One region of the Sulfobacillus thermosulfidooxidans genome, then DNA from elsewhere that is predicted to be linked to it. Evidence: riboswitches for the same ligand, from Rfam matches in the RefSeq annotation. Region 1 holds a riboswitch; each other region holds the start of a gene.
What was found. Region 1 has a riboswitch for S-adenosylmethionine ahead of metK (methionine adenosyltransferase). Riboswitches for the same ligand answer to the same signal wherever they lie in the genome.
Positions count from the first base shown of each region.

Region 2: it holds a riboswitch for S-adenosylmethionine, as region 1 does, so the genes downstream of both, AOA63_RS00840 (O-acetylhomoserine aminocarboxypropyltransferase/cysteine synthase family protein) here and metK (methionine adenosyltransferase) in region 1, are expected to answer to the same signal.
Region 3: it holds a riboswitch for S-adenosylmethionine, as region 1 does, so the genes downstream of both, AOA63_RS08260 (trans-sulfuration enzyme family protein) here and metK (methionine adenosyltransferase) in region 1, are expected to answer to the same signal.
Region 4: it holds a riboswitch for S-adenosylmethionine, as region 1 does, so the genes downstream of both, AOA63_RS05150 (synthase) here and metK (methionine adenosyltransferase) in region 1, are expected to answer to the same signal.

Region 1 is NZ_LGRO01000001.1:3,171,997-3,177,947, reverse strand. It holds gene AOA63_RS15480 (sensor domain-containing diguanylate cyclase) at 1-525, opposite strand, end outside; gene AOA63_RS15475 (glycosyltransferase) at 662-1,123, opposite strand; gene metK (methionine adenosyltransferase) at 1,188-2,387, opposite strand; SAM riboswitch class I at 2,457-2,559, opposite strand; gene spoIIID (sporulation transcriptional regulator SpoIIID) at 2,798-3,055, opposite strand; gene AOA63_RS15460 (M23 family metallopeptidase) at 3,156-3,743, opposite strand; gene AOA63_RS15455 (YwmB family TATA-box binding protein) at 3,836-4,552, opposite strand; gene atpC (ATP synthase F1 subunit epsilon) at 4,703-5,125, opposite strand; gene atpD (F0F1 ATP synthase subunit beta) at 5,141-5,951, opposite strand, start outside.
Region 2 is NZ_LGRO01000001.1:168,760-174,710, reverse strand. It holds gene AOA63_RS00850 (GAF domain-containing sensor histidine kinase) at 1-1,031, shown strand, start outside; gene AOA63_RS00845 (response regulator) at 1,080-1,748, shown strand; SAM riboswitch class I at 1,797-1,897, shown strand; gene AOA63_RS00840 (O-acetylhomoserine aminocarboxypropyltransferase/cysteine synthase family protein) at 1,989-3,296, shown strand; gene AOA63_RS00835 (hypothetical protein) at 3,326-4,486, shown strand; gene AOA63_RS00830 (methyltransferase) at 4,383-5,351, opposite strand; gene AOA63_RS00825 (hypothetical protein) at 5,623-5,951, opposite strand, start outside.
Region 3 is NZ_LGRO01000001.1:1,635,286-1,641,236, forward strand. It holds gene sufB (Fe-S cluster assembly protein SufB) at 1-1,174, shown strand, start outside; gene AOA63_RS08255 (non-heme iron oxygenase ferredoxin subunit) at 1,175-1,492, shown strand; gene AOA63_RS08260 (trans-sulfuration enzyme family protein) at 1,506-2,729, opposite strand; SAM riboswitch class I at 2,795-2,904, opposite strand; gene AOA63_RS08265 (MFS transporter) at 3,523-4,746, opposite strand; gene AOA63_RS08270 (hypothetical protein) at 4,743-4,937, opposite strand.
Region 4 is NZ_LGRO01000001.1:975,856-981,806, reverse strand. It holds gene otsB (trehalose-phosphatase) at 1-406, shown strand, start outside; gene AOA63_RS05160 (bifunctional homocysteine S-methyltransferase/methylenetetrahydrofolate reductase) at 348-2,240, opposite strand; gene AOA63_RS05155 (methionine synthase) at 2,237-3,223, opposite strand; gene AOA63_RS05150 (synthase) at 3,246-4,214, opposite strand; SAM riboswitch class I at 4,360-4,462, opposite strand; gene AOA63_RS05145 (hypothetical protein) at 4,588-4,878, shown strand; gene AOA63_RS05140 (Bax inhibitor-1 family protein) at 4,973-5,635, opposite strand; gene AOA63_RS05135 (hypothetical protein) at 5,857-5,951, shown strand, end outside.

The DNA of each region.
Region 1 (5,951 bases):
GGCCGATATCACCCAGCTCAACAAATCAAACAACAATCCTTCTCCAAACAATTGCCATGTCTTCGCACTATTATCCTGAATTAAATAATAAACCAGGACAAGCATATTATTAATGAACAAAAAGGTAAGAGAAAACATAGTGGCTTGTACCCACAAGGGAGAAAAGCGGTGAAAGACCGAAGCTCCCGCCAAAACACTAACAGAAAAAATACTCCAACTAGCCAGCGAGCGAATCCCCTTAAATCCCTTGATCCACCCGAGCATCTGTCCTATTGACCCTGCGACAACAGCCGGAATGGTGCCACCGATAAGAAATACGGAGAAATAACCGGCATTGACCAAAGTGATGGAGCCTTGTCCCAGTTTAATAGGCCACAGCGTGGACGCCGCCACCATGATGGCCCCCACGATGACGACACCCCAAATATGCGGTGCCCATCTAAGTCCATGAACAAGGATTAAAACCGGGCCCAAAACCGTTAAAAGCCATAAGTACACTTGGATAAGGGATATCCGTCGCAGCATGCAGAGTTCCTTTCTTATTTCAAACGAACAGTGCTGTTTATGGCAAAATTATTTGGCTATATATTCGTGAAATATCACCAGATTCCTGCAAATCATCTCCATTCACTGATAATATCGCAGCCAAGAAAAAGCATCATTAGCCTATTGAGCGAATCATCACGGGCTCACTATGCCGTAACAGTGATTTTAAGGTGGCAAGAGGCACATACGGGTTCATGTGAGTTAAATCGATCCATATAATCACATCATGGCGGCACATATCTAATACTTGTCCTTTATCAAGACGAGAAGGTGTTACGATAATAAAAGGGAATCGGCGTTCAAGCCGCTTGGCGATTGCCAAGGTTTGATCGCTCGATCCCCCATCCACAATAAGAATTTCCATGTCCCAACGTTGCCAAGCAGCATCTTCCCAGACTTCACTCAAATCGGATACCGCACGTTCCAAAATATTCTCTTGATCGCGCACATACAACACTACCGTGATCGCAGCCGGCACAAGTCCAGGCCATGGCAAAATTCGCGAATATACCCACTCTAATGCCACCACTGCACCGTAAAGCGATAGTGCTAAACCAAGAGCTCCCCACCAGGTCACAGGACATTCTCCTTTCCACATTCTGTCCCATTATACGAGCAGTCTGTGGAAATCATGCCCATGCTTACCGTCTAGGATTGACCTGGGCTTTGGCTAACAACGCATCAACGCGGTTAACTTGTTCCCATGGCAATGCGACATCGGTACGACCAAAGTGGCCGTATGCGGCCGTTTGCAAATAGATAGGACGCCGCAGATCCAAATCTTCAATAATTCCTAAGGGGCGCAAGTCAAAGACCTGACGGACAATATCCGCTAAGACATCATCGGGTAAACGTCCTGTACCAAAAGTATCCACCATCACGGAAATGGGCTGAGCCACTCCAATAGCATAAGCGATTTGAATTTCCGCTTTATCAGCTAACTGGGCAGCTACCAAATTTTTTGCCACCCAACGGGCCGCATACGATGCAGAACGGTCCACTTTAGTCGGATCTTTGCCGGAAAAGGCCCCGCCCCCATGGCGGGCATAGCCTCCATAGGTATCAACAATAATTTTTCTGCCGGTCAGTCCGGAATCACCATGCGGTCCGCCAATCACAAAGCGACCGGTGGGATTGATTAAAATCCGCGTGTGCGATAAGTCCCAATCGGGAGCAACCACGGGTTTGACCACTTCTTCGATAACGGCTTCCGTAACCGTTTGTAAACTCACTGAACTTTGATGCTGGGTGGAAATCAAAACGGTATCAATGCCAACAGGTTTATCGTTTTCGTAGCGTACCGTCACCTGGGTTTTGCCATCCGGCCACAAAAACGGCACGCGTTCAGATTTTCGCACTTCCGCTAGACGGTATGACAAACGGTGGGCAAGAGAAATCGGTAGTGGCATTAACTCAGGGGTTTCATTACACGCGAATCCAAAGACCATGCCTTGATCCCCTGCGCCGATTAATGCACGCGCATCATCTGAGCCTTCGCGGATTTCCAAAGCCTGGTTGACGCCCATGGCAATATCGGGAGATTGTTCGTCAATAGAGGTCAACACCGAAACCGTATCCGCGTCGAAACCCATTTTGGCGCGCGTATAACCAATGGCGCGGATCGTTTCTCGCACCGTCCGCGGAATATCGACATACGTGGTTGTGGAAATCTCTCCAACCACGAGAGCCATTCCCGTGGTAACGACCGTTTCCGCGGCAACACGCGCCACTGGGTCTTCCGCGAGAATGTTATCTAAAATAGCATCGGAGATCTGATCAGCAATTTTATCGGGATGCCCTTCGGTGACCGATTCCGACGTAAAAAGAAAATTGCGCCCCAATTACGTGCCTCCTTCTTCATGCCCTTATACACAAAAAATCCCCTTCAGAGAGAAGAGGTTCGGCTGCATCTCTCATCCGTCCCCAAAAAAGGGGTCGGGATTGGCACCGTGGCAATAATTTGCCGGTTGCCGGGCTTCATCGGGCCTGTCCCTCCGCCGCTCTCGATAAGAGCATAATGATTAATTGTCTTTCCGAGTATATAGTCTGACTTTCTTTGTGTCAACTAGAAAAATACCAAAAGGTCTGCTCTTTAGGTAGCATGTGCGCTATCGCTAAAGCCTATCCCACTCACGTCATGGGGAGAATACCGTGGGTTACACGCATGGGGATTTTAAGTCCATAGAGGTGAAATCACGAGTTCTCGCCGGGGGCGCAATAGGTCCCCCGGCTCTCAGTCCTGGATATCATGTTATCCCGGACGATTCGTGAGGAATTTTTGGCGAGTAGCTTCCCCACCGCGAAGATGACGCTCGGCTTTGTTGAATTCTAAGACTTTTTTGACTTCATTGGCCAATTTTTGGTTAACTTTTGGCAATCGTTCGGTGACGTCTTTGTGGACAGTACTTTTCGAGACGCCAAATACTCTGGCTGTATCTCGCACGGTTGCCCCGTTGTTTAAAATGTAGTTTCCGATGTCCACAACACGTTGCCAGATATGATCCTTCACATTTCCGGCCCCTTTCTCCCCCCGAACTTGGTAGAGTATATGGCCGCAAAAAAAATAAATGCCAGAGCAAAGATTCCTGCTCTGGCATTTCATGGGATGGTCAGGATGAAGGATGGAGATATCCTTCCGGATTGGTTGCCATTGATCCGTGATACACATCAAAGTCTAAATGGGATCCCGGTTGATGGCTATAAATACTACTGCCTCCTACCGTCCCAATAATCTGTCCTTGTTTCACCATTTCGCCCGCTTTGACGTTCGCACTACCAAGATGACCGTAGACCGTCTCATATTGGTCGCCATCCTTGATAGTGACCGACAACCCTTGATGGTTCACATTTTCGACCTGGGTGACCACTCCGCCCCAAGCGGCGTGAACCGGCGTTCCTGCCTTGGCCGAAATCGTGATACCGGGGTTGTAATACCATTCATTTAACGCGCCCGAATATTGCCACCCAAAAGGATTCGATATAGCCCCATTGACCGGCATCATTAAAGGCGCTGCCGTGCTACTGGCTTGCGATTTAAGCTGGGCCCCATGATTTTTGGCCGTAGAAGAGGGTGAGTGCGCTACTGGCACGGTAACAGGATGGGCAGACCGGTGTGTCAAAGCCAATGTTAAAAGACCGCCACCCAACACTGCAACGCCGCCAATAATACCGACCAGGGTGAGACGACGATTCGCCATTCGTTTGTTCCTCCACTCTTTATGCACTTGGCAACCGAGGATTCATATCCTCTTAATTCCAGTGTGCCCAGGAACTCCCAATTCAAACCCGGTTAGTAAGTGACGGTAACTAGAGGCGTCCCTACATCTACTTGTTCGGCGTGCCAGTATGTGTTGTAATTCAAGGCCACTTGAATATTAACGGGATGACCTTGTAAGCTGTCATGCTGGGCAATGAATCCGCTATCCCCCGCCACCGAAACATACTGAGGCGTTTCGATTCCATTTACTTTCTTAGCACCAATGGCCTGAAACGCCTGGTTAATGACCTGGTTCTCTTGAGCCTGGGACAAGTTCTCGGGTAAGGTGCCTTGAAGCGTAAACGCCAGATGTAAGGGCCCATAACGCGATAAGACGTGACGGACCAAACCAAGGCTTTCATTTAATCCTTCAAAGCCTTGACTCCCTACCCGGTCAACGACCACGTATGTGGCTCCAGAGGATAGACGTTCGGCGATGAGTTCGCTGGAGAATCCCGCAACATGCTGCCTGATTGATGCCTTTTGATATCCCGTGCCTTGTTCGAACTGCACGGTTCCCCGTATGTGCGTTTGATCGGATAAGTGACGAACGATATCGACAAGATTTTGTTGACTTTGCGACCGTGGCAATTGGACCCAACCGTTAATGCTAAATCCTTGGGGATGGGCTTTGGTAGCTTGAAAAGCCGTCATGACCGGGGACAATGCGGCCGCCCTAACACTCGCTCCCATCCACAACACAAATCCAATCCCAGCAATCCACAATCCATTACGTATCCCGTTTTTCACTTTTAACCCCCCTGGCAACGAATCTCTACCAGATTGTTCCACCAAACGCTTTTTTTCATACATCGAACCAAAAAAGCCCTTGCCGATTAACGACAAGGGCTTGTTTTAGAAGATGAAAAGTACGGGACTTGAGTGAAGCCTACAGATAGGCTAGTGCGTCATGGCCGTAGGATGACCGGCTAGCTTAAGCCGATTTTCCGCACGGGCCAATGCGCGTTTCGCCCGAATCAAATCGATATTGGGTTCAGCTTTGCCGATCGTCTCCAAGGCGCGCTGGCGAGCCTTTTCTGCACGGGCCACATCGATTTCCGAAGCGCGCTCAGCTGAATCGGCCAAGACCACAGTGGTGGTATCCCCGACTTCCAGGAAACCCCCACCAATCGTAAATTGCTCGGTTTTGCCATTTTCCGGATATACCGTAATGATGTGGGGAACCAAGGGCGTAATGAGTTGCATGTGATGCGCCAAAATCCCGATTTCCCCTTCAGTGGAGCGGACAATGATATACGTTACCGGTCCTTCGAAGAGCGTCCGTTCCGGGGTCACAATCTTCAACTGATAGGTGGTTGCCATACTATCCCCCCAACCCTAAAGGGTCTTTGCTTTCTCGACAGCCTCGTCAATGGAGCCCACCATGTAAAACGCCATTTCCGGCAAATCATCATGGCGCCCCTCAAGGATTTCTTTGAAACCTCGGACACTCTCACGAATCGGCACGTATTTGCCCGGTGTGCCAGTAAACTGCTCGGCCACGAACATCGGCTGTGACAAGAAGCGCTCAATCTTTCGGGCGCGGGCGACAATTAATTTATCATCATCACTTAATTCATCCATCCCTAAGATGGCAATAATATCCTGAAGTTCTTTGTACCGTTGAAGCACAGCTTGAACGCCCCGGGCAACTTGATAATGTTCATCGCCCACCACCTGCGGATCCAAGATCCGTGAGGTCGAAGCCAAGGGATCCACCGCAGGGAAGATACCTTTTTCAGAAATCCGCCGTTCCAGGTTCGTGGTCGCATCCAAGTGCGCAAATGTTGTCGCTGGAGCAGGGTCCGTGTAGTCGTCTGCTGGCACGTACACCGCCTGAATTGAGGTGATGGATCCTTTTTTCGTGGAGGTGATCCGTTCCTGCAAGTTCCCAATGTCCGTAGCCAAAACTGGCTGATATCCCACCGCTGAAGGCATACGCCCGAGCAACGCTGAGACCTCAGAACCCGCTTGGATAAACCGAAAAATATTGTCAATGAAGAACAACACGTCCCGGCCTTCCTGGTCACGGAAATATTCTGCCATGGTGACTCCGGAGAGAGCCACCCGCATACGCACGCCCGGAGGCTCATTCATTTGTCCATAAACCAACGCGGTTTTGTCGATAACCCCTGACTCAGACATTTCT
Region 2 (5,951 bases), 3.0 Mb from region 1:
AGAATGTAGTGGATGTGGCACGACGGCTAACCGGGGCAAAATATGCCGCATTAGCCGTTCTCGAAGATGACGAGACCTATACAATCCGGCAATTTTTTACATCCGGGGTTAGTGCAGATCAAATTCACCAGATTGGACAATATCCTACTGGTCGCGGCCTCTTAGGAGAAGTCATTCGCCACAGGCGCCCTATTCGCTTGCAGCGTCTACAAGACCATCCGGCATCCATCGGATTTCCTCCCCATCATCCACACATGGAAAACTTCTTGGGATTGCCCTTATTGTATCAGAGTCAAGTTATGGGGCATTTATATCTCACAGAAAAGGCGGATGGTTTCACCGCAGACGATCAGGCCATTGTGGAGTTATTTGCTAGACAAGCAGCCGCCGTTATTGCGAATGCCCGTTTCTATCAGGAACGAGAAGTGTTCGCAACCCTTAAGGAACGGGAACGCATTGGACGAGATTTGCATGATGGCGTCCTTCAAACGCTTTATGGCATCACGCTGTCTTTGGACAATCTTGTCGATAGCCACGATACACTGGATGAGGCTACTGCCACCGAATTAAATCGCATTAGCGAGACCTTAGGATTATTAATGACAGAGATCCGCTTCTTTATTCAAAGTTTGGAGTCCACCTCGATTGACTTTCGCATTGCTCTGGCCGATATGCTACGCCGGCTTGGGCCCATGGATGATATCACCATGACATTCAACGACGAACGCTATTTGGAATTACATCCAGATAGAATTCATGATTTGCTCTTAAGCATCCAAGAAGCCGTTTCCAATGCCCGCATTCACGGACATTCCCATCACATTGTGATTGAATGGACGAGTACAGAGGAATTTTATCAGGTTACCATTAAGGATGATGGAGAAGGTTTTGTTTATCATCCCGACACAACCCACACGCATTTTGGCATCCGCAATATGACCAAACGGATCGAGCGATGGCATGGACAAGTTCACATTGATAGCCAGCGGCATGTCGGGACAACTGTCACCCTCCAGATTCCATGGCTATAATGATAATTAATTAGGGTTTCATGACTGATTAAAGGAGGCCCATGACCTATGGCCAATGATAACGCGATACGCGTAGCAATTGTCGATGATCACGAAGTGGTCCGCATTGGCTTACGCAATATGATTGAGCGCCAGGACGATATGAAACTCGTACAAGAATGGGATTCGGGAAAGGACGCGATTGAGCATATTCCCGGCCAAGTCGATGTCGTCGTGCTCGATGTCCGGTTACCCGACGTTAATGGTCTAGAAGTTTGTCGAATTCTTAAGACTAAGGATCCGCACCTTCAAATTATTATGCTGACATCATTCGGCGGACAGGATTTGGTGGTGGATGCGGTCAATGCTGGGGCCTCAGGTTATTTGCTCAAAGAAAGCCGCGGCCGAGCGGTTATCGACGGAATTCGCACAGTTGCTCAAGGTGGAGCATTATTTGGCCCGGAAGTCACGTCTCAATTGCTTGATCGCCTCCGTAATCCCAAAACAACAGTCGATCCTGTGGCGACACTTACCGCTCAGGAACAAAAGGTATTAGAATTGATTGCCCAAGGGCGGACCAACAAGGAAATCGGCCAATTAGTTTTTCTCAGCGACAAAACCGTAAAACATTATGTGAGCAATATTTTGAGCAAATTAGGGTATACGCGGCGTTCAGAGGCCGCGGCTCATTATGCCCGTTATATCGCTCAGGAAACAACCGAACAAAATTCGAATTAATCTTGACTAATTTATTCATATTTCCTATTCTAATTATCAATTATTCACCTCTTATGGAGAGTGGCGGAGGGACTGGCCCAATGATGCCCGGCAACCGGCCTAGATGGTTATGGTGCCAATTCCTGCAGCAATTTGCTGAGAAATGAGAGGCCGACACGCATTGCCGGCTTTGCCGGCTATTTTTTTTACACCATATGGGATTTACCCAACTCTTTAACCATTAAGGGGGCCAGAGAACACATGGATGAGCAGCAATGGGATATTGAAACGATGGCAATTCGCGCAGGATACCGCCCGGACCAAGAGACCTCCGCTATTGCCGTGCCGATTTATCAAACCGTGGGCTATGCTTTTCACGATGCTTCCCACGCGGCACGATTATTTAATCTTGATGAACCCGGCAATATTTACACTCGCATCATGAATCCGACCACCGATGTTTTAGAAAAACGTATTGCCCTGTTAGAGGGCGGCAAGGCCGCTGTGGCTTTTTCTTCCGGAATGGCAGCCATAACCGCAGCAGTACTCAATTTATGCCGAGCAGGTGATGAACTCATTGCCTCCACGTCGTTATATGGAGGCACTTGGACATTATTTACCTCAACTCTGGTGGATTTTGGCGTCACGGTGCACTTTATTTCGGAAGATCAATTGCAGGACGCTGATCGCTTGATTAATGACCGAACCCGTGGGGTATATGTGGAATCCATTGGCAATCCCGCATTAAATGTCACGGATATCCAGGCATGGGCAGAATTCGCCCATCGGCACAATATTCCTTTACTGGTCGATAATACCTTCGCCACCCCCTATTTAGAACGTCCCCTCGAGTATGGTGCAGACATTGTTATTCATTCTTTAACCAAATGGATTGGAGGTCACGGCACATCTCTTGGTGGCATTGTAGTCGATGGCGGCCGCTTTAATTTTAACACGGAGAAATTTCCGCAGTTTTCGCGCCCGGACCAAAGTTATCATGGACTCGTCTTTGGAGACCAGCCTAATAGTTACGCCACACGGTTACGGACTAAATTACTCCGGGATACCGGCGCAGCACTCTCCCCACTTAGCGCATTTTTGATATTAGTGGGTCTGGAAACCCTTCCTGTTCGCATGAAAGCAGCATCGCAATCCGCCTATTATTTGGCCACACAGCTACAAAAACATCCCATGGTAAGTTGGGTAAACTACCCAGGTTTACCTGGTAACCCGTCTTATCCGTTAGCGCAAAAATACCTTCGCTCCGGTTATTTCGGAACTATGCTAAATTTTGGTGTAGTCGGCGGACGGCAAAATGCTGAAGCCGTCATCAATGCCCTCAAATTATGGCTCCTTGTAGCCAATGTCGGCGACGTTCGTTCCATGGCCATCCATCCCGCCTCCACCACTCATCAACAGTTGTCTGCTGAAGAGCAAGAACTCGCCGGAGCAGGTGGTGACTTGATTCGTCTATCTGTCGGGTTAGAAAGTGCCGAAGATTTATGGCATGACCTTGATCAAGCGCTATATTCCATTTCAGTTCCTGCAAACCCAATCCCTCACGCATAAGTTGTAAACTTCGGCACGAGAATAACGGCATGACACAGTCAAAACTTTGGCAGTCGACGCCGTTTTGGGCATTATCCCTTGGTCTTTTTCTCAATTCGTATATTTACGGTGTGGCCGCCTCTCAAGCGGTGTGGCTTAAAAGCCACACCGTCCTTCTTTTAGCTTGGGGCCCACTTCTTCTCGCATTGGGTATTGGCCTAGGAGGCGTGTTAGCCGACTATCTGGGCCGCTTAAAATTATTAATGGGAACACCTGTGCTGTATTTCAGCGGATCTTTACTAATTTTATGGCGTCCCCATATCATCGGCCTTTTAATCGGATCTTCCCTCCTCTTAATTGCTGGGGGAATAGAAAGTAATACGCTGTTAACTTACGCCCAAGAATTAATCACGCCCGGCTTACGCGTCCAGGCACTATACACGGAGCTCAATTTCGTCAATTTGGGGGGATTTGTGCTAGCTATTTATACCTGGATTGCGCCCAAATTACCGGCGTCTTTCCGTCAAAATGCGGTGGCCATTGTGCCACTTTTGTTGTCCGTACTCTCTTGGATCGTGAGATCACAACTCGTTGAGTCCGCCGCGTGGAAGCGTCACCGAGGTCAAAGCATTACCTATGCACAATGGGTCAAATTTTTCCCTCGTTTGCTGGTGTCATCCGCGTTTTCTCTCACCAACACGTCAGGCTTTTCATTATTGACGTATGCTTTTGGCACGGTCTTTTTCCCGCACATTTTTCCTGTCTTCCTCCTAATCAGTACAGGTACTGCGGTGGTGATTGGCCTAAGCGCACCGGTAGTGGCCAAATGGCCCGTAAACCGGTTTCTCGTCTATGCCTATCTATTATCTGCTGTGTCTGCTACCGTCCTACGTCTTCACCCTTATCCGAAGGGTGGGCTCTTTTGGTTTGTCATCATCACATTAAGCGCGGGAACGTCTTTGAGTTATCTCGGAGAGGACACATTTAAATCTGCCCATTGGCCCGATTTTTACCGGAGCCGCTTTACCGCGATTTCTCGCATCATCGGTCTCAGCGGCTATACCTTGATTCTTTGGGCTTTAAACCGCCAAGCGCTGAATATCTTTCTTACAGTAATTGCGGGACTTTGGTGGATAGGATTTTTGAGCGCGCTGATATGGCACGTCTTCTACGGGACAGATTGGGCACAGGAACAGGCTCCAAAATCGTAATACGGAATGAATCAACCTGATGAACTTGTTTAATGCGCCAACATGCTTTAGTAGCCAGGATTTTCAATAGACGCAAAGAATATAATCGTCCGTGATGAGTCGTCATCTGTACTTCAATGCTAAATAACTGGGCCCAGAGATCTAAATCAGCGTCGGTGGTCACCAACACCATCCGGGTGGATTTATGGCTAGCGTGCCTTAACCGCTTCAAAAGCGTTAAGGTTGTTTCAACCGAAAAATTTTCAATCAACCGAATCAGACTAATGACATCAAATGTGCCATTCGGCAAAGACTGGACAATATCTCCGGCCCATAAGGTAATATGGGGATGTTTTAAGTGCTTGGCAACGCGCGCAATGGTATCAGGCGTATCGGCCATCGTCACTTCGACCCCGGAATTGGCTAAAGTCTCTGCTAATGTCCCACTGCCGCCGCCAACGTCCATCCACCTCATGGGATTGGATATCGGCACATACTTCAAAACATACATATTGATTGGCCAGCTCGACTCTCGCAAACGGTCATTTTCTGAGGATTGAATACACGATGTGATTGCCGGATGTGAATCATGACTCGCCAAGTTAAGCCATCGTCTCATCGTATCCATACGATGGATCCGGCGTGCATGCCCTGATGTGCCGACCCAATACCATTTATCTGCCAATTTCCGGACATAGCCTAAATTGTTGAGAATTGAAAACAAGGATTGCCAAGAGATTGTGAGATGGCCCTGCAGTCTGTCTAAATCCTCGTATCTGGCACCATCCTGTAAAGCCTGGTAGAGTCCGGATGCAACCGCGGCATACAAGACCGCATCAATGTAAAATTCTTGTTCCATTAATGCCCATTCCGCTATCAATGTCATTCCCCTTTCCAAGACCGATTCCTCGACGTGTTCTTTACACATACGTTGGTACCGGTAAAACGTGCACGGTCACCACCATGACGAGTGAAATGAGAAGACCATGAAGTCTCTATGAAAGAGTTCATGACATTCACGGATGTTTGCTCTTGTTGTCTCTTGTTGTCTCTTGTTGTCTCTTGTTGTCTCTTAAGGTTGGAATTTTCCCAGTGTTTTTCAATTTTGACTTCCGAGAAGCCGTCCCCATCAACGGGTATATGGACTTTGAATGATCTTAATGAGCTAAGACTGACCAATTTTTTATAGCCATTAAAATCATCGGACCAACAAACATCATCAGCACATTGAGAAGCAATAGCGCGGGCAAAAGCGTCAACCATAAGGGATCTGATTGCTTTTGTAGGGCTTCTTCCAATGCGAGTTGTTCTTCCATATCCCATGCTTGAGAAATCGCATCTTCAGCTTGAATACCATTTTGATAACCGTAGGCCATCATCGTAGCTACCAAATCTCCTTCCGGTCCCGGATATTGGGTCCGAAACGTCAGAAGAGCAGATGAATCCGATCGCTGTGCTCCAATCAATTTCGCCAAGTAACGAATAT
Region 3 (5,951 bases), 1.5 Mb from region 1:
CGACGATATCATCTATTATGTTAAACCATCGGAAAATCAAGGTCGTACATGGGACGAAGTGCCACAGGCCATTAAAGACACCTTTGAACGCTTAGGCATTCCTGAAGCCGAACGCAAATTCTTAGCAGGCGTCTCTGCCCAGTATGAATCAGAGGTTGTCTATCACTCTATTCGCAAGGACTTGGAGGAAAAAGGCATTATTTTCCTCGATACGGATTCGGCATTGCGGGAATATCCGGATCTGGTGCGGGAATATTTTGGTACCGTCATCCCGCCCGAAGATAACAAATTTGCCGCGCTCAACTCGGCTGTCTGGTCTGGCGGCTCGTTCGTCTATATCCCGAAAGGGGTCAAAAGCGATATTCCCCTTCAGGCATATTTCCGCATTAACTCGGAGAACATGGGACAGTTTGAACGCACCTTGATCATCGCCGATGAAGATTCCTTTGGGCATTACGTCGAGGGCTGTACCGCTCCCAGTTACAATTCGGAATCATTGCACTCAGCTGTTGTGGAAATTATCGTCAAGGATGGCGCACGGATGCGCTATACCACAGTTCAAAACTGGGCGCCCAATGTTTATAACCTTGTGACGAAACGCGCTGTCGCCTATAGAAATGCGACTATGGAGTGGGTTGATGGTAACATTGGATCCAAAGCCACGATGAAATACCCTTCCGTATATTTAATGGGAGAAGGGGCAAGGGGTAGTGTTTTGTCCATTGCCGTGGCGGGCCGCAATCAACACCAGGATACGGGCGCCAAAATGATTCACATGGCACCCAATACCACTTCAACGATTGTCTCGAAGTCCATCAGCCAACATGGAGGGAAAACAACTTATCGGGGCCTGGTGCATTTCGATAAAACCGCTATCGGAGCCAAGTCTAATGTCAAATGTGACACGTTACTTATGGACAGCGAATCCGTCAATGATACCCTGCCCTATAGTGAAGTGGAAACCAGTCAGGCCGAGATGGAGCATGAAGCTACCGTCACCAAAGTCAGTGAGGAACAACTGTTCTATTTACAAGCTCGGGGTTTAACCGAAGAGGAAGCCACGCGCCTTATTATCCTCGGTTTCATTGAACCCTTCACACGCGAACTGCCCATGGAATTTGCGGTCGAGATGAATCGTCTCATCAAGTTTGAGATGGAAGGAGCAATTGGCTAATTGGCTAAGTGGGTTCGGGTAGCATCGGTTGAAGACCTGAAAGAGCAAAACCCCTTGCTGGTCGTATTGGATAACGAAGATGTTGCATTATATCGGGTGAAAGACCAATATTTCGCGACAGATGATTTGTGTTCGCATGCCGAGGCCTCGTTGGCTGAAGGTGATTTGAAAGGGTATTTAATTCATTGTCCTCGCCATGGCGGACAATTTGATGTCCGAACGGGCGAAGCCAAGCATTTTCCCGCTTATGCTCCCATTCGGACATATCCGGTCAAAGTTGAAGGAAATGATATTTTCATTGACACAGAACGAGAATAGGCGAAAATCTCGCCTATTCTTTTTGTGTGACCAACGAATCGGAAATACGCACGGCCGATGCCGCTTGAATCAAATCTAAAGCGATATCTTCGGGATCTTCTAATCCTACTGAAATCCGAACCATACTATCCGTAATCCCCATTTTGGCTCGTTCTTCGGGTGTTTGATTCCGGTGTGAAGCAATTAAAGGATACAGACATAAGGTATAGATATCCCCAACCGTTGTCGCTGAAGCGACGAGTTGAAGATGGTCCAAAAATCGAAACACGTCCTCTTTACCGCCGCCTAAGTCTAGGGTAACCACCGCCCCACCCAAATCCGCTGGCAACAGTCGTTCTGCCACCGTATGCGTCGGGTGATCTACAAATAAGGGATAGAAGACCCGGGTAAACATCTGGGATTCCTGTAAAATCCGGGCCAATTTGGCGGCATTGTGACACTGCCGTTCGAAACGAACGCCCAGCGTGCGGAGTCCCCGGTGAATCAACCATGCTTCAAAAGGACCTAATACCGCCCCGCGCAACTTTAAATATTGATGAAGACGATTATGATATTCTTCTCGCCCAAGAACAATACCGCCCATCGCATCTCCATGTCCACCCAAATATTTAGTTGCACTATGCACCACAAGATCAGCCCCCCATTCTAGAGGCCGCATGATGAGCGGTGTGGTAAAGGTGTTGTCCACGATAAGTTGAGCACCTAAACTATGAACTAAGCCAACAATTTGCGGAATATCCAATACTTTTAACAAGGGATTAGACAATGTTTCCATTAAAACCGTTCGCGGCTTGTGAAGCTGAAGAAGTTTCTGAAAATGAGAGAGGTCGGTAAAGTCTTCAATGACTACCTTCACCCCCATTTCACCCCACACGGTGCTTAACAGATTCAACGACGCGCCATACACATCTTGACTGACTAAGAGCGTATCCCCTGGTTCAACATGAGTGGCATATACAGCCGCATCAATGGCCGCCATTCCCGAAGCCGTCGCAATTCCGGTCTCGGCCCGTTCAAGTTGCTTCATAGCATCAACTAAAGCTTCCACATTGGGATTAGCATGACGGGCATAGGAAAAGCCCTCGATTTCTCCACCCATTAGTTGATCTAACATTTGGGCTGAGCGAGAACGATAACTGGTTGACGGAAAAATGGGTAACGCGGTAGGCTCGATGTCGCCTAGTGCAGGAGTTCCCGCATGAACTAATAATGTATTCCTTCGCCATTGTTGGCTCAAGGTAAACGCCTCCTCATGTTCATAAAAAATCCTCCCATCGAGGGAGGGGTGGCGATACCCGTTCCCTCTCATCTTGAAAGACTTTGTCTTTCAGGAATTAGCACCAACCAGACGATAATCATCTGGGGGTTGCCGGGCTTCATTGGGCCAGTCCCTCCGCCGCTCTCGATAAGAGGTTTTAACAATTGAATGCACTTTAACATATCTCGCCGGATTCAGCAATATGGCGATATGACTCACAAAAAAGTACTCAAAACGAGGGATGTGTTAACTAGATCAATGACGCGGCGTCACATGCAGGAGAATTCCATGATAAGCATTGTCTTTAGCCAAATATCAGGCCATTGTTCGTAATCGCACAAGGGACCGCACCTGGCTCCCCAGTGACCCATGGTCAGCCACTACTATCTTCAGTAGTTGAGTGATGTCGTCGTAATCACTTCCAAACTTGACACAACTATCGTCATGTTGCCGTGGACAGGGAAAGTCCAAACCAACCAGTAACCGCGTCAATTCGCTGCTCGCCAACCATGCTGCTATGTCTGCGGTAACCGACCGTCCATTTATAGTTATATAGTTCCTGAGCCCTGACGGAGACAGCTTAGCTATGGCGCAGAAGATATCTGCTCTCCCCCTCGTCTAGGATTCGCTATCCTCCTAAGCCAGTACTTGTACAGGGGGACGTCGACAACATAACGATCGCGTGGTACTGTGCAATGCTCCATTCCTTGGGATATTTTTCCGCTCGACTATCACCAATTTAATACTCGGGGAACGTTCACTGATTGATTCATTACCGCAGCACCTTACTTCTGGACTCAAGGAGCGGAGCAACAAGCGCTTTGTACAGCCACGGAGAAAGGGACATAATGGCAATTCCTGAAACAATAAACGGTGTCGTAATGCCCCATGCGCTGGCAACAAACCCTCCGGCTATCGCGCCAACAGGCATTCCTGACCATGCGATAAACCGGTACGCTCCGTTAATCGTGCCTATGCGGGCCTCGGGAATCTCATGCTGACGCATCGTGACCGTTATGATGTTCCATATGATGGTTGCTGCCCCCTGTCCGGCCATGGCCAAAAAAGCGATAGGGGCGAAACGAACCAATCCCAGGGTCAATTCCGATGCCCCGATAATAAAGTTGGCAACTGGAAGATACCTTGAGCGAAGAAACGAAGACTTACGACTTGTGATGCTAGATGCCAGGGTCGCACCCAGGGAACTGGCAGCGATCAATAGGCCGTAACCGGTGCTTCCCAAATGAAGCGTATGCTCCGCCAACAAAACGAGCAGTGCCGTAGTGCCTCCGCCAAAAAAGTTGTGTCCGAAAGACCCGAGAGCCAAGGTGCGAATTGATGCATGTTGCCAAAGCCATGTCATCCCGGACCTTAATTCTTGCAATACCCCCGAGAGGTTAGATCCATGCCGGTCGGCCTCTGGCACCCAAGCTCCTGGCAATCCCATGACAACGAGTCCACCCAATGCGTACAATAATGCGATGAGTGCCCACGTGCCGCTGCCAGAGAACCTGAACAATAGAGGAGCTGCAATTGGCCCCGCCAAGAAGGCAAATATCGTTAGGATAAGAGAAACTTTAGAATTAACTTCGGATAAACGCTCCTTAACGAATACAAGTCGAGGCATTATTTGCGCTAAGTTATCCATTATAACGTCCAAAAATCCCATAAGGAGGGCCGCGAAAAGAACCACTAGGAGAGTTTCTTTGCCCTCGCAGATAGCAAGGCCCATTGCCCCACTTATCGCGGAAAGACACAGAGCTCCGCCCAAAAACAGCCGTCGTTTGTGGACACGGTCGATGAGGACTCCAGATGGCAAGCCGAAAATTAACCACGGCACCCTCAAAACCGCTGTTGCCGCAGCTACCCCAACATCGGCGTTAGTAACGTTGGCCGCCATGATTGGTATTAATACCGTTCGCATTCCATCAGCAAGAGAACGCAGGGCCATCACAACATAGTATTTAATAGTCGATTCCTTGGAACGCTCCTTCATAGCGAAGACCCTACATCCAAAACCTGAATGATTCCCGTGATGGACTGACCCGATTGGGACACTAACCACAACAGGCAGTCGGTAACATCGCTAGGTTGTCGACTGGCTACATCGCGAAGAGCGTACATGGTACCAAAGTCTGCGCCTCCAAGCCATTCCGTCAATGCTTGAGCCACCTCACTATTAACCACGATTATGTTTTCTGGATAGATTTCCTGAAGCATCTTCCTCGTATTGGTATTGGCAAGGTCATTCTCCGTCGAGAGAAGCTTTAGACCTCATTGCCCCCCGCGTTAGCAGTCTCGCAATACCCGATACCAGCTCGTAGTCTTCTGAAAATCGGATAACCCACATTATGAGAATCCGGCGAACTTCTGCGTCTGCGTCAATCTCTTTCCCGACCGCGAGAGTTCTTAGTTATCGGGATTTCCACAGGGAGTCCGCACCATGACTTTGTTTTCGTCGTTCCAAGACTGAAAGCCGAGATAATCGGTGATAGCCGCATACAAGTATCAAACGGCTTGAGCGAGGTGAGTTCGTCCAGCCGACTTGTGTTATAGCGATCTCTCGAGTTATGCCATGGCAAATACCGGATCTCATAGGCAGCGTTTCCCACCGACCGTGGCGACATCTCATTATCCTAAGGCGTAGGTGCAAGATCAAGATATAGATCTCGTAACATGATAACCATTACAAAACCAATTGAAAAATTTTTTCAGGTTACTAATGGCACGGTTAGTCAGAGGCATGCTTAAACCGAGGTTCTGCCCACACCGTGTGGATTTCCTTCGGTTAAATCCCAAGCACACGGCAAAAGGCGTTGTGTGAGTAACGTCCATAGCCAGAGAGAGAATTGGCTTCAGCAGTGACGGAACGATTTGCAGTCGAGGCACCGTGAAGTAAGCGTCCGAAGATCGATGATAAAAGCTGCACACATAGTGTCAAATCCTTCAGATAATTAGTAGGCAAGGGACATCAACGAACGGGATAATGTGTTGGATCGTCAGGGTCAATGCCCCCTGGTATATTGTCATAACCAGTGCCGGAAAAAGACGTGAAATTCAGAAACCAATGCCAGGATTGTCAGTGTCTGCTCAGTGATAAGGTGATTTTCGAAACGGTTGGCGTTAAGAGAATTGTGGTATAAACCCATTAGGTGAGCGATAGTAAAAAATCCCCACTGCAAGTTGGTGATTCACCGATCT
Region 4 (5,951 bases), 2.2 Mb from region 1:
TGTGCACTACCGGCATGTCGACCATTCACAGCATCCGCAACTGGCCGAACAATTGCAACAGCGGTTAGCTTTTTCTCAGGATATTGTGATTTATCCCGCAAAACTGTGCTGGGAAATTCGTCCACAACCCGGGCCCACAAAGAAGGATGCTGTAATCACGTTATATCGCATTCTGTCCGCTGGACTGCCCCAGCCCATTTTGCCGATTATAATGGGCGATGACCGCACGGATGAAGATGCCTTTGGAGCGCTGGAGTCTGGGGTTACAGTTCATATCGGACAGAATGCGAGCCGCGCACGGTTTTGGCTGCCTTCTCCTCAGCATGTCCGAAAATTATTGGCAGAGATTAGTTCTCACCCTGAACTTTTGCTTTCCACGGATCCTGGCGCCGGAGGTACTCTATAATCGGTAATAATGGTTCCACTCGATTAAAGGACGGCACCAAATAAACCCCCTGAATGAGCGGCATAAGCTGCTCCATCAATTTCAAGGCCAAATCGATACCTAACGCTGTTCCGTCTTGAATATTCTCGAACTGTTCAAGAATGTTTTGCCCAATGATGATACCAGGCACTTCATTATGCAAATACACAGCTTGGCGGTAGGACACCAGGGGCATAACACCTAATAGCAAAGGCACTGGCAATCCTCCTAATTTGTCCAGAAACCTTTCGAGTTGCTCAGGTTGATAAATTGGTTGTGACATCACGAAATGGGCACCGGCCTCTAACTTTTCCCGAAACCGTTGTAATTCGTGATCCAAATCATCGGCATTAGGATTTACCCCAACACCGATATCAAACGCCGTATGACCCCCAATTTTTTGACCGAGAGCGTCCTGTCCCGCATTAAATGCATTCAGCACCTTGACTAATCCGATGGAATTGATGTCATAGACAGCCGTCGCATGCGCATAATCACCTAATCCCGGTGGATCCCCGGTTAAGGCCAGAACATTGCGAATGCCTAATGCATGGGCCCCTAAAAGATCACTCTGCAGGCCCATCAAATTTCTGTCCCGGGTGGTAAAATGCAATATGGTTTGCACTGGGAGATGTTCAGAGATCAAACGTGCTGTCGCTAAAGCACTCAACCTCACACGCGCCATGGGGCTGTCTCCGATATTAATACAATCGGCTCCATGCTCGGTTACAACGCGCGCTGAATCCAATAGTCGATGAGGATTCACACCACGCGGTGGATCTAATTCAACGCTAATGATAAATCGTTTGTAAAAAAACTGGGAAATTCCCTGGTCATGACTTTCACTATGACTAATCTCTAAAGACGCACTGGCATCGGTGATATCTCTCACCGAAGGTATGAGTTGAGGTTTTGAATCATGACTTAATGTCATTTGAAGCGCTCGAATATGCTCAGCAGTGGTCCCACAGCAGCCCCCAATGACATGGCATCCCGCTTCTCGTAGGGCAGAGGCAATCGTGGCCACATAGCGTGGCGTAGCAGGATAATGAACATGTCCCGCAACCAGACCAGGCTGACCGGCATTAGGATAAGCTGCCAAAGGAATACCTAGTTCCTTGGCCTTAGGTGCCATCCGAATAATGGCATCTAACAGGGGAGCTGGTCCGCTACCGCAATTTGCCCCCACTAAAGCCGGTAACCCACCTGGCAAAGATGCCATGGCTTCAATGGCTTCTTCAGGACTGAGCCCATAGCGCGTGGTCCCTTGTGGAGAAAAGGCAAAAGAAACGGCAATAGGCAGATTTGTCTCAGAACGAATGGCCTCAACCGCAGCACGCACAGTCGGTAAGTCGGACATGGTTTCAACGATAAATCCATCAACACCACCCGCTAGCAAGCCAGCAACCACCGGGCGAAAATATTCGAGTGCCTCTGCATAGGGTACGGAAGGCATCACCTGGGAATCAACGGGTTGGGCCAAAGGACCCACGACGCCAAGAATCCATGCTTCGCCGCCAAAAATATCACGAGCATGGCGGGCAATTTGAGCGGCCCGGCGATTTAACTCCACCACATCGGCGTCAATACCCAGCGCTGCGAGTTTATGTCCGTTAGCAGAAAACGTATGCGTTTCGATTAGTCGTGCTCCGGCTTCCAGATATTTCAGGTGTAAATTCATCAACACGTCGGGTTGGCGTAAGGGAACTAAGGGTAGAGCAATTGACTCTACCCCTTCATCCATTAAAGCGGTTCCGACAGCCCCGTCACCCAAAATCCAGCCCGCATCTTGCAGCACTTGGCTTAAGGTCTTCACTGCAACCCGTCCTCTTCACGGACCTCTTGTACTGCTTGCGCCATTACCCGCAACTTCTGCTCAGCTTCTTCCCAAGTCCGGGTTTTTAACCCGCAATCCGGATCAATTAACAAATTATCTAGGGGAACAATTTCTAATGCCCGGCGAATTCCCGCTTTGACTTCGTCAACGGACTCAATCCGGTGAGTATGCACGTCGACAACGCCTAAGGCTAGTTCCTTAGATTTTGGCCAACGATAACGACCCAATAAGTCAAGCAACGCAAAATGTTGATTAGCCGCTTCCAAATCTAATTGATCGACGGGCAAATCAAAGAGACCGGGTAAAATCGTCTCGAAATCCCCATAACAAATGTGACTGATTGTTTTAGCACGAAGTCCCTTGGTCACAATGGCCATTGCTTCGATCGCCAAATCTAACTCCTCAGGCCGTGTGGAAATAGCGGGCTCATCAATTTGAATATATTGAGCACCGGCATTCTCCAATGCCACCGCTTCTTCGTGCACTAAATGGGCCAAGTCCATAACCAACGAACGGCGATCGGGATAATACGCGTTAAATGACCAGTCGCAAATAGTATAAGGCCCTGTCAGCATTCCCTTCACGGGTTTATTCGTCATTTGCGAGGCCTTTTGCCATGATTTTACCGTCAGTCCAACAGAATCCCCTAGGGCCACCACATTTTCCACAATCGGCTTGCGATAGTACCGATTACCATATGAACGGACCGGCAACGATTCAGAAAATCCTTGCCAGTTCTCAGCGAAATAGGCGACCATATCGCCCCGTTCCATTTCACCGTGCACAAAAATGTCAATGCCTAATTCTTCCTGCAAAGCAATGACTTGGCGTGTTGCCTCCTCTTCGGCTTGTTGTAACTGTTCCAACGAAATTTGGCCCCGTCGAAATTGAGAACGTGCCGTAATCAACTTGCCAGGTTTCGGAAAACTTCCCACACTGGTGGTTAATAAATGTTTTGCCATCAAGGTCCGTCCTTTCTTTCCTTTAAGCGTTAATCAATGTCTTGATATCTTTAAGTAAACGGACCTTTTGCTCGGCCCTGTCGGGAGGCAAAAATTCCAGTCCACAATTCGGGTGAATCCACACTTTGCTAGCGCCTTGTCTGCGAATAATCGGCTCAAGATGATGCAAGACCTCACGAGGTTCTTCTAGCCGCACATTCCGTGCATCCAAAAGACCGACGCCTACGTCCATTGGTAGCGCCGTTTGAGATAAAACATCTAAAATACTGGGATCGCTGATTGCATCAAAATAAATACGTGAAAACGGCAACGCTGATAACCGTTCAAGCCACGGGCTTGACTTTCCCCAATATAGGGCAATCGATTGTTCTAAGGAAATACCGGGATCAAGTAAAGCTCGATAGGCTTCTTCGACTTGATTTTGAGAAAGCGTAGCGTTACGGGCCAAGGCCGGCTCATCCCACTGCAATTCAACAATGCCGGTATCCTCTAAATGCTTGACGGTTAACCGCATGACATCGATCAAATCGGCTAATAAAGCGTCTTGATTCGCATAACTTTTGTCTTCCGCCAGTTCGAGAAATGTAAACAGACCGGGTAAAGCCACTTTCACCGGCACTGGAGATCGTTTTGCCGCTTCCCGGGACCACGCCGCTAATGTTCCTCCTTGATATTGCAGGCGGCCAGTAATTAAAGGATGACGCACGTAAAAATTGTTGTCAAACAAACGAATTAATCCGGCACTTTGTACGTTATCCAAGTCTCGCACAACCGGGTCAAATAAGTCGTACCAGCGAATTTGTCCATCGGTTGTCCGGTCCAATTGCGCTTCAGCAGCGAGATCAACTACGCGGCCAATCACTTGGCTATAGGTGTCAAACAGTTGGCTCGGAGTCAACAGTCCTTTTTCGAATCGCTGAATGGCTGAACGTACGTTGGGCCCGGATCCCGCAGGAATTTTCGGATATGAGCCCATGACAGTCGTCTTCATTTTTCCAGTATCTCTCCTATCGTGCATGATTTGATACCGTGAATATCGGTTATCATGCTTGTCTCATCTTCTTAGGATCCGGCATGGTGCATTTATGCGCATGACCATAAAAAAAGCGCCTATCACGAGAAGAGGCGCAATGCTCTTCTCATCTTAAAGAATACAAAGTATTCTTCCGGAATTGGCACCCACCCTAAAGGGGTTGCCGGGCTTCATCGGGCCAGTCCCTCCGCCACTCTGGATAAGAAGTGTTCCTATAGAATTGATTAGCAAAATACCATGGCCTGTCCGTATGGTCAAGAGGACAAATGAAAAAATCTATAATTGCCATTTATTGCCATACGTGATAGGCTTCTATCTAGGAGGTGGTACGATGTCTTCTCCCGGGTCATCGGTTTCCAAGGATCGGCAACATGGCGGTTTGGTTACTAAATCTAAAAGGTCGCGGAGCCGTCTCATCCTGCGTCGTGTTTTCCTGCTCATTTTCATTCTTGGCGCCTTGATATTATGGCAACTAAGTTTCGTCATTAAAGAGCTGGGCAATCTCCAACATGAATTAGAAACATGGAAAACAACTCGGGCACTGCTGGGAGCATTTCTTACCTATGTGTTAGCCCAAATTTCCCATTCGGTTCATAGTCTCTGGGTCGATGTTTTTCATTAAGTGACGTCAGGCCCAGCCTAATAAAAAAGGGCTGCACGTTAAAGGGTGCGGCCCCATTGACTTAGTTGACAAAGAAGAATCTATGACCCATAGTTTAACGACGACCTAAACGCAGCAAGAATAGGAACAAATTGATGATATCCACTAACAGTGACACCGCCAGGACAATTGCTGTCCCATTAGTCGGTAATGCGCGACCCCGGTACCGCATAATCGAGAAATCAAGCAATAAATACCCCGTGAAAATAACCACACCAATCAAATTATATGCTCGCGAAGCAACGACTCCGAACATACTTGGTAAGAAAAACGATAGCAAACTCGTTATGATAAGCATCAATAAACCAAGAAACAATATCGGCGCCAATTTCGAAAAGTCCCAAGGAATCCATGACACTATGGCAGCGGACAACAACATGGCCACCAAAATAGCCCCTAGTGTCGTAATAAAAAGATGATTTTGGTACAAGATGGCATACCAAAGAATAGGGGCAATAGCAATTCCCAAACCAGCGGCTACAACAATGCCCCAAAACAACGCAGCCCCGGCATTAGCTTGATTACGCGAAACGAAAATCGTTCCTACCATTGCCGCAATGAATCCCATCCAAATTCCTAATGACCCCAAGCTAACTCCAAATAAACTCGCCAACATGAGAACGACTAATAATAAAGCCAAATATCCCAAGGTACGAGCCATTAAAGACCCTTTAATTCCATCAGCCACTGAGTAAGTATAAGGTGTCCGGTTATACATAGATCACTCACCTCCTGTACAATTTTGTCATACATCAAAAGTCAAGAAATGTCAAATAGTTAAAATGTGCTCTTCCGTACGAAGCGCTTGCAGACAACGCCATCTTCCGGGAAAATAGACCTGATGGTGAAAATGATACGTTGTTGCGTCTTATGGCTATTATTGCCACGGGCATCATGTTTTAAACGATAACGTCGCGTTTGAGAAAGAAGGCGTGATTGATGGCTGATCAAAATGATGGCATGTCTTTTGAAATTTTAGCCGCGAGCATTCGGGATATTCGTCATGATATCCCCCTTCTCCTATCGGTACTGGC